3 regions of the Erwinia sp. AC075 genome follow, and region 1 is predicted to be linked to each of the others. Evidence: predicted binding sites of a transcription regulator. Region 1 holds the regulator's gene; each other region holds the start of a gene.
What was found. The regulator PurR, encoded in region 1, represses purine synthesis genes. The targets are predictions, from matches to a motif close to CANGCAAACGTTTGCNTG.
Positions count from the first base shown of each region.

Region 2: the regulator PurR is predicted to act here: its motif matches at 1,774-1,791, upstream of purE (5-(carboxyamino)imidazole ribonucleotide mutase).
Region 3: the regulator PurR is predicted to act here: its motif matches at 1,948-1,965, upstream of purT (formate-dependent phosphoribosylglycinamide formyltransferase).

Region 1 is NZ_CEEDEU010000001.1:1,619,812-1,623,087, reverse strand. It holds gene punC (purine nucleoside transporter PunC) at 1-8, opposite strand, end outside; gene punR (DNA-binding transcriptional activator PunR) at 122-1,033, shown strand; gene purR (HTH-type transcriptional repressor PurR) at 1,082-2,107, opposite strand; gene cydH (cytochrome bd-I oxidase subunit CydH) at 2,392-2,481, shown strand; gene AC0IXH_RS07575 (C40 family peptidase) at 2,525-3,276, opposite strand, start outside.
Region 2 is NZ_CEEDEU010000001.1:2,443,651-2,446,926, reverse strand. It holds gene purK (5-(carboxyamino)imidazole ribonucleotide synthase) at 104-1,174, opposite strand; gene purE (5-(carboxyamino)imidazole ribonucleotide mutase) at 1,171-1,680, opposite strand; gene lpxH (UDP-2,3-diacylglucosamine diphosphatase) at 1,828-2,553, opposite strand; gene ppiB (peptidylprolyl isomerase B) at 2,553-3,047, opposite strand.
Region 3 is NZ_CEEDEU010000001.1:947,983-951,258, reverse strand. It holds gene AC0IXH_RS04445 (tellurite resistance TerB family protein) at 1-302, opposite strand, end outside; gene AC0IXH_RS04440 (sugar phosphate isomerase/epimerase family protein) at 526-1,353, shown strand; gene AC0IXH_RS04435 (YebG family protein) at 1,461-1,868, opposite strand; gene purT (formate-dependent phosphoribosylglycinamide formyltransferase) at 2,006-3,184, shown strand; gene AC0IXH_RS04425 (bifunctional 4-hydroxy-2-oxoglutarate aldolase/2-dehydro-3-deoxy-phosphogluconate aldolase) at 3,255-3,276, opposite strand, start outside.

The DNA.
Region 1 (3,276 bases):
GAAGGCATTCTTTTGCTCTTTATTTGTGATGAACGAAACGCCGCAGAGTGTAATCGCGTGCCATACAGCTTGTGAAACGGTAATATTTGCAGGTTGCGTTCAAAAATATTGCAGGCAGATTATGTGGTCAGAACATTCCCTTGAAGTGGTTGATGCAGTTGCCCGCAGCGGCAGTTTTACCGCTGCCGCCGCAGAGCTCCATCGCGTACCCTCAGCCATCAGTTATACCGTGCGGCAGCTGGAGGAATGGCTTGCCGTGCCGTTGTTTGAGCGTCGCCACCGTGATGTGGTGCTGACCGATGCGGGACGGGTATTTATCCAGGAGGGCCGCAGTGTCATCAAAAAAATGCTAGCCACCCGACGGCAGTGCCAACAGGTCGCTAACGGCTGGCGAGGGCAAATTAATATCGCCGTCGATCGCATCGTTAAATCTCAGCGCACCCGACAGCTGGTAGTCGACTTTTATCGGCACTTTCCGGATATGGAACTGCATCTGTCAGCAGAAGTATTTAACGGCGTCTGGGATGCGTTGGCCGATGGGCGGGTGGATGTTGCCATCGGCGCGACACAGGCTATCCCGGTAGGTGGCCGCTTCGCCTTCCGCAATATGGGCGCGCTCAACTGGCGCTGTGTGGTCGCCGCGGATCATCCGCTGGCACGTCAGCACGCAGAAACCAGTGAAGAGGCCATTGGCGAATGGCCTTCACTGGTGCTGGAAGATACCTCAAGAGCCTTGCCGAAACGCACCACATGGACGCTGGATAATCAGCGGCGGTTGGTGGTGCCAGACTGGGAAAGCGCGTTTGACTGCCTGCTGGCGGGCTTGTGCGTGGGGATGGTGCCGGGCCATCTGGCGCAACCGCTGCTGCAAAAGGGCGCTTTGCATGAACTGACGCTGGAAGGCGGATTTCCGGACAGTCCGTGCTGCGTGAGCTGGTCTGAGCAGCAGGCTTCACCGGCGCTGAGCTGGTTGCTGGATTATCTGGGTGACAGTGACACGCTGAACAGTGAATGGCTGAAGGAAGAGCCCTGAGTCAACATAGTGTGCCGAGGGAGAATTCGCCCTCAGCACTGAGCGGGACTAGCGGCGATAGTCCAGGAAGGGACCATCGGCAACCGAACGGCGTTCGATCAACGTAGGATGTACTTCAATCGTCTGCGGTTCTTCACGCTTGCTGGTGATACGATCTAACAGCATATCGAAGGCGGTTTCGCCCAGCTGTTCTTTTGGCTGGTGAACCGTGGTCAGGGCCGGTGTGAAGTAACGGGCGTTGCGTACGTTATCGTACCCGATCACCGATATATCCTGCGGAACGCGCAGGCCCATCTCATCAGCCGCACAAATTGCGCCCATCGCCATCACATCGCCACCGCAGAACACCGCCGTTGGACGCTGCTTCTGCGAGAGGATTTGCTGCATCGCCTGGTGACCTGATTCAGGTTCGAAATTGCCCTGAACCAGCCACTCGTCACGCAAGGTAATCCCCGCTTCAGACAATGCTTTCATAAATCCGGCAAGACGGCCACCGCCGGTGTTACGCTCCATCTGACCGGGTATGACACCAATATCTCGATGCCCACGGTCGATCAGATAACGGCCAGCCAGATAACCGCCTTCAAAGGCGTTGTCTTCTACCGTATCGGTAAAGTCACCGCGCGATTTGCCCCAGTCCATCACCACCATAGGAATATTGCGGTTATCTTCTAGCATGGTGATCAGCTCGTCCGGGTATTCGGAACACATCACCAGCAGGCCATCCACGCGTTTCTGCGCCATCATCGACAGATAGGCCTGCTGCTTGGCAAGATCATTGTGGGCGTTACCGAGGATCAGCGTGTAGCCTTTGGCAAAACAGCGGTTTTCAATGGCTTCAATAATTTCGGCGAAATAGGGCGCCTCGCTCGAAGTAGCCAGCAGCCCGATGGTTTTGGTGTGATTCACCTTCAGACTACGGGCAACCGCGCTGGGTGAATAGTGGAGCGCCTTAATGGCGGCCCACACGGCTTCCCGCGTTTCTTCTGCAACGAAACGGGTCTTGTTGATGACGTGGGAGACGGTGGTGGTGGACACCCCGGCTTGCTTTGCCACATCTTTAATTGTTGCCATGAAATAACTACTCCTGCGCCTATCTTAACTGTTTGATAAGCCTGTTGTTAATCGTTTGCCTGGTGAGATCGAAAACCTGACGTCTGAAGTCGTTTTTTAGTTGCTGTCCGGAGTCGTCAGGAAGGAAAAAGCGCTGATTAAAGACCGCTAAACACCTTAAGGTGCGGGCCGTTGCGCAACAAAAAAAGAATTCTAACAAGGCTTGGCAGAGAAAACGAGATTTTTACCGTCAAGTATGGGAAAATTGATGGCATCATAAACTGTAGGGCTATTTAGGATTAAAAATGGATACCGATCTGAAGTTCTCTTTACTGACCACGGTTTGCGCACTGTTGATGATTATGGCGTTTAGCTTCACCGCGATTATGCATTAAGTGCAAACAGGGCCGGTCTGACGATCGGCTCTGAGTATTTCCGCTATCGAATGGTTTTTGGCGTCATCATCCGGCGGGCACCAATATAGTGGCGCTGCCAGTAATCATCTGCCAGAGCGCTGACCTGAATATCCTTGCCAGTACGTGGCGACTGAATAAACTTCCCACCACCCAGATACACGCCAACATGATCTGCCGTCTCGCGCCCGTTAATGCGGAAGAAGACTAAATCGCCTTTCTCCAGCTCATCACGCTTTATCGAAGCCGCATCATGCAGGTGATACATCTCATTCGCCGTGCGCGGGATTTTAAACTTCACTAAATCCTTGTAGGCATACCACACCAGGCCGCTGCAATCGAAGCCGGTTTTAGGCGACGTTCCGCCCCATTGGTAAGGTTTACCCAGCTGGCCCATCAGTTTGGTCATCGCGGTTTCACGGGCTTTTTGATAGCGGGCGCGGTGAGCTTTACTTAACTTTAATGGCGCAGAAACAGAGTCTGACGTCAGCTCTTCAGCAGTATCGACAACCTTGCCACGATGGCGGCCATAGCGTTTTTTTCCGGCGTTTAAGGTGGTTTTCTTTTTGTATTTGCTGGAGTGCAACGGGGCAGTCTGAACAGAGGCGGTTTGCAGCGAAGGTTTCTTTTTAAGCTTCAACTTTTGTACTGAGGTTAAGCGAGATTTTTTGCTGGTGGATTCTTTAACTTTTTTGGTGCTGTTGGCTTTAACCGGTCGGCGTTTACGTCGCTCATCCTCTCGGGCAGGCGTGCCGCTATCTGCCTTATGATGATTTG
Region 2 (3,276 bases), 820 kb from region 1:
CAGGCAATTGATAGCCATACTTAAGTACAGTTAAGGACTGTCCTTTTGCAGCTCGGGCAGGAAAATCGTCCGTTTGTCCGACGTTCCTGCCAGATTTTTCCCATCAGCCCTGCAATTTCTCAACCGCCCAGGCGATGCCGCTGGCATATTCAGCGGGTAACTGCGGCACCAGCGCCTCAATAGCGGCCTGCAACGCCGGTTTGCTCACGTCCGACAGGTTCAGATGGCCCACCTTGCGGCCGGGACGAACCTCTTTTTCGTACCAGTGCAGGTGCACCAGCGGCTGATTCAGCCAGTCCAGATTCACGGCGGTGCCAATCAGGTTAACCATCACTGACGGCGTGCTGACCACCGGCTTCGGCAAAGGCAGATCGAGGATCGCCCGCAGATGCAGTTCAAACTGGCTGATGGACGCGCCGTTTTGCGTCCAGTGCCCGCTGTTATGAACGCGTGGCGCCAGTTCATTAATCAGCAGGCCTTCCGGCACCACAAAGCACTCCATCGCCATCACGCCGACGTACTTCAGCTCATGCATAATGGCTGACAGCATGGTTTCGGCCTGCTTCTGCAGGGCTGCGTCAGGATCCGGGAAGGCGACGCTGGTGCGCAGAATGCCGTCCTCATGCAGGTTATGGGTCAACGGATAGAAAACGGTGCTGCCATCATGGCCGCGTGCGCCCACCAGCGACACTTCGCCAGAGAAGTTGATGCCCTGCTCAACGATGCATTCACCGTAGCAATCGGCTGGCAATGAATCCGTATCCGTCGCGCGCAGACGCCACTGGCCACGACCGTCATAACCGCCGGTGCGGCGCTTAACGATGGCCAGTTCACCGAGGGTGTTGAACACCTGCGGCCACTCTGCGGCCTCCGCCAGCAGCTGCCAGGGCGCGGTGGCCAGACCCAGCTGGTCCAGTAACTGTTTCTGCGTCAGGCGATCGGCCAGACGCGGGAAAATATCGCGGTTCACGAAGGCGTTATGGTTCGCCAGTTCGCGCGTCAGGGCGGTTTCCGGCCAGCGTTCGATTTCCGCAGTGATCACGCTTTGTTGGATCGGCAGCGCTTCCGGCTCGGCATCTAATCCTACCGGATAGACGGCGATGCCCAGCGGCTCGCCAGCCTGACGTAACATGCGGCCCAGCTGACCATTTCCTAATACGCAGACCGGCTTCATGCTTCCTCCCGCGGATCCGGGTTATTCAGCACTTCATCGGTCTGTGCCTGACGCCACGCTGCCAGCCGTGAACGCAGTTCCGCATCGTGGGTGGCCAGAATCTGCGCCGCCAGCAGCGCCGCATTGGCCGCACCGGCTTTACCAATCGCCAGGGTGCCAACCGGAATACCGCGTGGCATCTGCACGATGGAGTAAAGGCTGTCGACGCCGCTCAGCGCTGCGCTCTGCACCGGCACGCCCAGCACCGGCACCAGCGTTTTCGCCGCAATCATGCCCGGAAGATGCGCCGCGCCGCCAGCGCCAGCAATGATTACCTGAATGCCATTATCCGCAGCCTGCTCAGCGAAGCTGAACAGCTTGTCCGGGGTGCGATGCGCCGAAACGACTTCACACTGGAAGGGCACAGCCAGAGTAGTGAGGATCTCGGCGGCAAATTGCATGGTTGCCCAGTCACTTTTGGAACCCATAACAATAGCGATGCGGGCCTGCGCGGCGTTGGATGACATGCGGGTCTGACTCCTGTGATTGTACATACGTCACCTGAAAGCCGTTTAGGCGGTCAGATGGGAAGGGCAAAGAGAATAGCATGACTCGACATCAAGGAAAACGTTTGCTCAGGCATGAAACGGGCATTTGCGGGATTTTTTTAGGGCTCAGAATGGGAAGGAAATAAGGGTGGTTTCGTCTTCGCTAACGCGGATCATTGAACCTTCGTGATGCCAGGCACCCAGCACCAGTCTTTCGGCAGGCTGGTCATTCACCTCAAGCGGATGAATTGCCGGGCGATGCGTATGGCCGTGGATCAGATACTGCACCTGATGACGGGTCATCGCGGCTTTTACGGCTTCATCATTCACGTCCATGATGGTCACGTCTTTGCTGCTGTTCGCCTGTTTACTGCCTGCGCGCATCTTCAGCGCAATCCGCTGGCGGACAAATAAAGGAAGGGCAAGGAACAGCCATTGCAGCCAGGGCTGATGCACTTTTTTGCGGAAGCGTTGATAGCCCTGATCGTCGGTGCAGAGCGTGTCGCCATGCATGATCAACATGCGCTTTCCGTAAAGTTCCGGCACCTGTTCTTCCGGCAATAAGGTCATGCCGCTGGCGCGGGCAAAGCGTTTGCCAACCAGGAAGTCGCGGTTACCGTGAATAAAATAGCAGGGGACCCCCTGTTGCTTCAGGGTCAGCAGTGCGGCCGCGATCTCAGCATGAAGCGGTTCAGGATCGTCATCGCCAATCCAGGCTTCAAACAGGTCGCCGAGAATATACAGCGCATCGGCATGCAACGCATCACGGCGTAAAAAAGCAAGAAAACCGGCAGTAATTGCCGGTTCTTCTGCGCACAGATGTAAATCTGCGATAAACAGCGTGTGAGGCATTATTCGCTGACGGTGACTTTCTGGATCACAACGTCTTCTTTCGGAACGTCCTGGTGCATACCGCTACGGCCAGTGGCGACCGCTTTGATTTTCTCTACCACGTCCATGCCTTCAACTACTTCAGCAAACACACAGTAACCCCAGCCCTGCAGGCTTTCGTCACGGAAGTTCAGGAAGTCGTTGTCTGCCACGTTAATGAAGAACTGCGCAGTTGCCGAGTGAGGCGCCTGAGTACGGGCCATTGCCAGCGTACCCTTGGTGTTTTTCAGGCCGTTGCTGGCTTCGTTCTGGATTTCTTCTTTGGTGTCTTTCTGCTTCATGCCCGGCTCGAAGCCGCCGCCCTGAACCATAAAGCCATTGATGACACGGTGGAAAATCGTGTTGTCGTAGAAACCTTCACGGCAATAATCCAGGAAGTTAGCTACGGTAGCTGGCGCTTTGTCATCGAAGGTTTTGATAACGATATCGCCATGATTTGTCTGGAAAGTGACCATGTTCTCATCCTGTAAAGGTTGGAAGTGTGAATGGTAGAGCAGCACCGGCAGCACGAGGGCGCCAGTACGCAATTAATAGACGGCTTTTATATCACAAAATGTGATGACGAGTCAGCACCAGTGCATAAACGGCACGGGGCATAACCTTGCTTTGCGTGGCGCTTCCGTTAACAATACGTCAGAATAAGCCTTTTACTGGTTTTAACCCGCACACGTCAAAACGGAATGT
Region 3 (3,276 bases), 670 kb from region 1:
TCGGCCCGGCGATCGACGGGTGACTGCTGCTGACCGAATTGCGGCTGATCCTGATGGGTTTCGCTCACCCGATCCTTATACTTTTTCCACAGTACGGCACCTGCTGCGGCGCTACCGCCGATAATCAGCGCATTTTTGCCATACTTGGTCAGCAGATTACGGGAGGATTTGCTGGCAATCAGCAAACCGGCCAGTCCGCCAAGCGCGCCGGGTGCCAGCATTTTACTCAGGCCTTCACCGCCGCCTTTGCCGTCTTTACTGCCTCCCAGTACCGTTTGAATCTGTTGCAGCCAGTTACTCATTGCCTTTCCTTCTTCAGCGGAAAACAACCAGCATAGAGCGACTTGCGTCAAGAAGCGTCAAAGCAGGAAAAGCCTGGAAAACCTTCACGGCCAGTTGATGCTAAGCCGTCAGCTATACTTAGCCCACCAGTCGAACCTTCTGGTTCATAATGCTTCGCCAAAAGCGGCGGCTGAACCGACTGGATTTGTTTTTTTAAAGCACTGGCGTAAGGGAAAAATCATCATGAGATTCAATAATAATCCGCTGTTTATCAATACGGTTCTGCTTGGCGGCAGCACGGAAGAGAAGTTGAAGGCCGCCAGCCAGGCCGGGTTTGATCAGGTTGAGCTCTGGCGTCAAGACGTGGAGGCAGCCAGCGGCGATGCCAGTGATGTGGCCAGATTACTGGATAACCAGCGCCTGGCCCTGACGGATTACCAGGTGCTGCTGGATTTTGACGGCGCGCCAGACGATCAGCGAGAGAGTAAACGCCAGGAAGCCCTGCAGATGCTGGATACCGCCGTTGAACTGGGCGCAACAACCTTACTGACGCCTGCATCTACCCATCAGGGCTGCATTGCAGAACGGGAAGAGGACGATATTCGCTGGCTGGCCCGCCAGGCTGGCAAACGTGGCCTGCGTGTGGCCTTTGAGGCCATGGCCTGGAGCACGCATATCAACAATACGGCGGCGGCATGGCAGCTGGTGCAAAAGGTCAATGAACCCAATCTGGGATTGGTGGTGGATGCGTTTCACATTTTCGTGCTGAACCGCACGGTGGACGATCTGGCGGGGATTCCGATGGATAAGATCTTCCTGGTCCAGCTGTCCGACCTGGTTACCCTTCCCAGCCACGATCATCTGGTGGATGTGGCACGCCATCAGCGTTTATTGCCAGCCGAAGGGAATTTCCCGCTTTCATCTCTGGCTGACTATCTTCATCAGCAAGGCTATTCAGGCCCGATAGGACTGGAAGTGTTCAGCGATCGTTATCATCAACTGCCGCCGGCAGAGGTGGCCAGCAAAGCGCTGCAGTCGTTGAAAAAGGTGTTATCCGGCGACGATCGTTAACGGTAGCCGGTGGAGGAAGTCACTAACAGGGAAGAATTAAGGCGAAGTTTCTGGCGCGCCAGGGAAAAATACCCTGCGCGCCACATACTGTGATGAAGTAAAAAGAATCAGGCAGCTTTAACGGTTCGTGCAGCCGATTTTGCTTTGGCCGCTTTGCCCGTTGAGGCTTCCGGGTCTTCCGCACCGGACTCTTCAGCCGGTTGATCTGCTGCAGCTTCAGCGCTGTCTTGTTCAACAGTCGGTTCAGCATCATTGCCCGCGGCGGCGGACTCGCTCGTCTCAGGCATCTTGCTGGTGCGCAGAATATGCTGCACGGCGTCTTTATTCTCCGCCAGGAACATGCCCAACGCTTCACGCTGTGGTTCTTCCATATCCAGAGGTGCCACGCTCAACCAGTCAGAAAAGGCTTCTGCCATATCGAGCATTTTATCGTACGCGTCGGCTTCTTTCTTACTGGCGAATGTCATCTTTTCCTCACCTTTTCTGACGACAACATATTTGATTTCAACAGCCATAGTCCACACCTCAGTTAACTGTATTTTTATACAGTATAACAGACGGGTCTTTTTCGCTCAACCCTGGAAAGCGGATGTACGCGCAATCGTTTTCGTTTATACTGCGCGCGTTTTTTCCCTCCAATCAGGTAGAGATTATGACCACTCTTGGTACCGCGCTGCGCCCTGCCGCAACCCGCGTAATGCTGTTAGGTTCAGGTGAACTGGGCAAAGAAGTGGCGCTGGAATGCCAGCGTCTTGGCGTTGAAGTGATTGCTGTCGATCGTTATGCCGATGCACCCGCTATGCACGTGGCGCACCGCAGCCACGTCATCAACATGCTGGATGGTGAAGCGTTGAAAGCGCTGGTTGCGCTGGAGCGCCCGGATTACATCGTGCCGGAAATTGAAGCCATCGCCACCGATATGCTGATTGAGCTGGAAAAACAGGGTCAACACGTGGTGCCAACCGCCCGCGCTGCCCGCCTGACCATGAACCGCGAAGGGATCCGTCGCCTGGCGGCAGAAGAGTTGGCGTTGCCCACCTCCACCTACCGCTTTGCCGACAGCCAGCAGGCGTTTAATCAGGCGGCTGACGAAATCGGCTTCCCGTGCATTGTGAAGCCGGTGATGAGCTCGTCAGGCAAAGGCCAGAGTTTTATCCGCGAAGCGTCACAGTTGGATGCCGCCTGGGAATACGCGCAGCAAGGCGGTCGTGCCGGTGCCGGCCGGGTAATCGTTGAAGGTGTGGTGAAATTTGATTTCGAAATCACTCTGCTGACCATCAGCGCGGTTGATGGCATTCACTTCTGTGCGCCGATTGGCCACCGTCAGGAAGATGGCGACTACCGTGAATCCTGGCAGCCGCAGCAGATGAGCGCCCTCGCGCTGCAACGTGCTGAGCAGATTGCCGAAGAAGTGGTTAAGGCGCTGGGCGGCCACGGCCTGTTTGGTGTTGAGCTGTTTGTCTGTGGTGATGAGGTGGTATTCAGCGAAGTTTCCCCTCGCCCACATGACACCGGAATGGTGACGCTGATCTCTCAGGACCTGTCCGAATTTGCCCTGCACGTGCGTGCCTTCCTCGGTCTGCCGATTGGCGGCATTCGTCAGTACGGCGCCGCCGCATCTGCGGTGATCCTGCCAGAACTGGACAGCGATAACGTGCAGTTTGCCAATTTGGGCGGCGTGCTGGGCGCCGGTCTGCAGGTGCGTCTGTTCGGCAAACCGGAAGTTCGGGGTAAGCGCCGTCTGGGCGTGGCGCTGGCCACGGGCGAGAACATCGATGATGCGGTACAGCGCGCAATTACCTGTGCAGCCGGTGTGAAAGTCAGCGGATAAACACGCTTTCGTAGCAACAAAAAAGGGATGGCCTGTGCCATCCCTTTTGTTTTTTGCCTGATCCGACGTCTTATCGGGCGCCCGCTACCGCT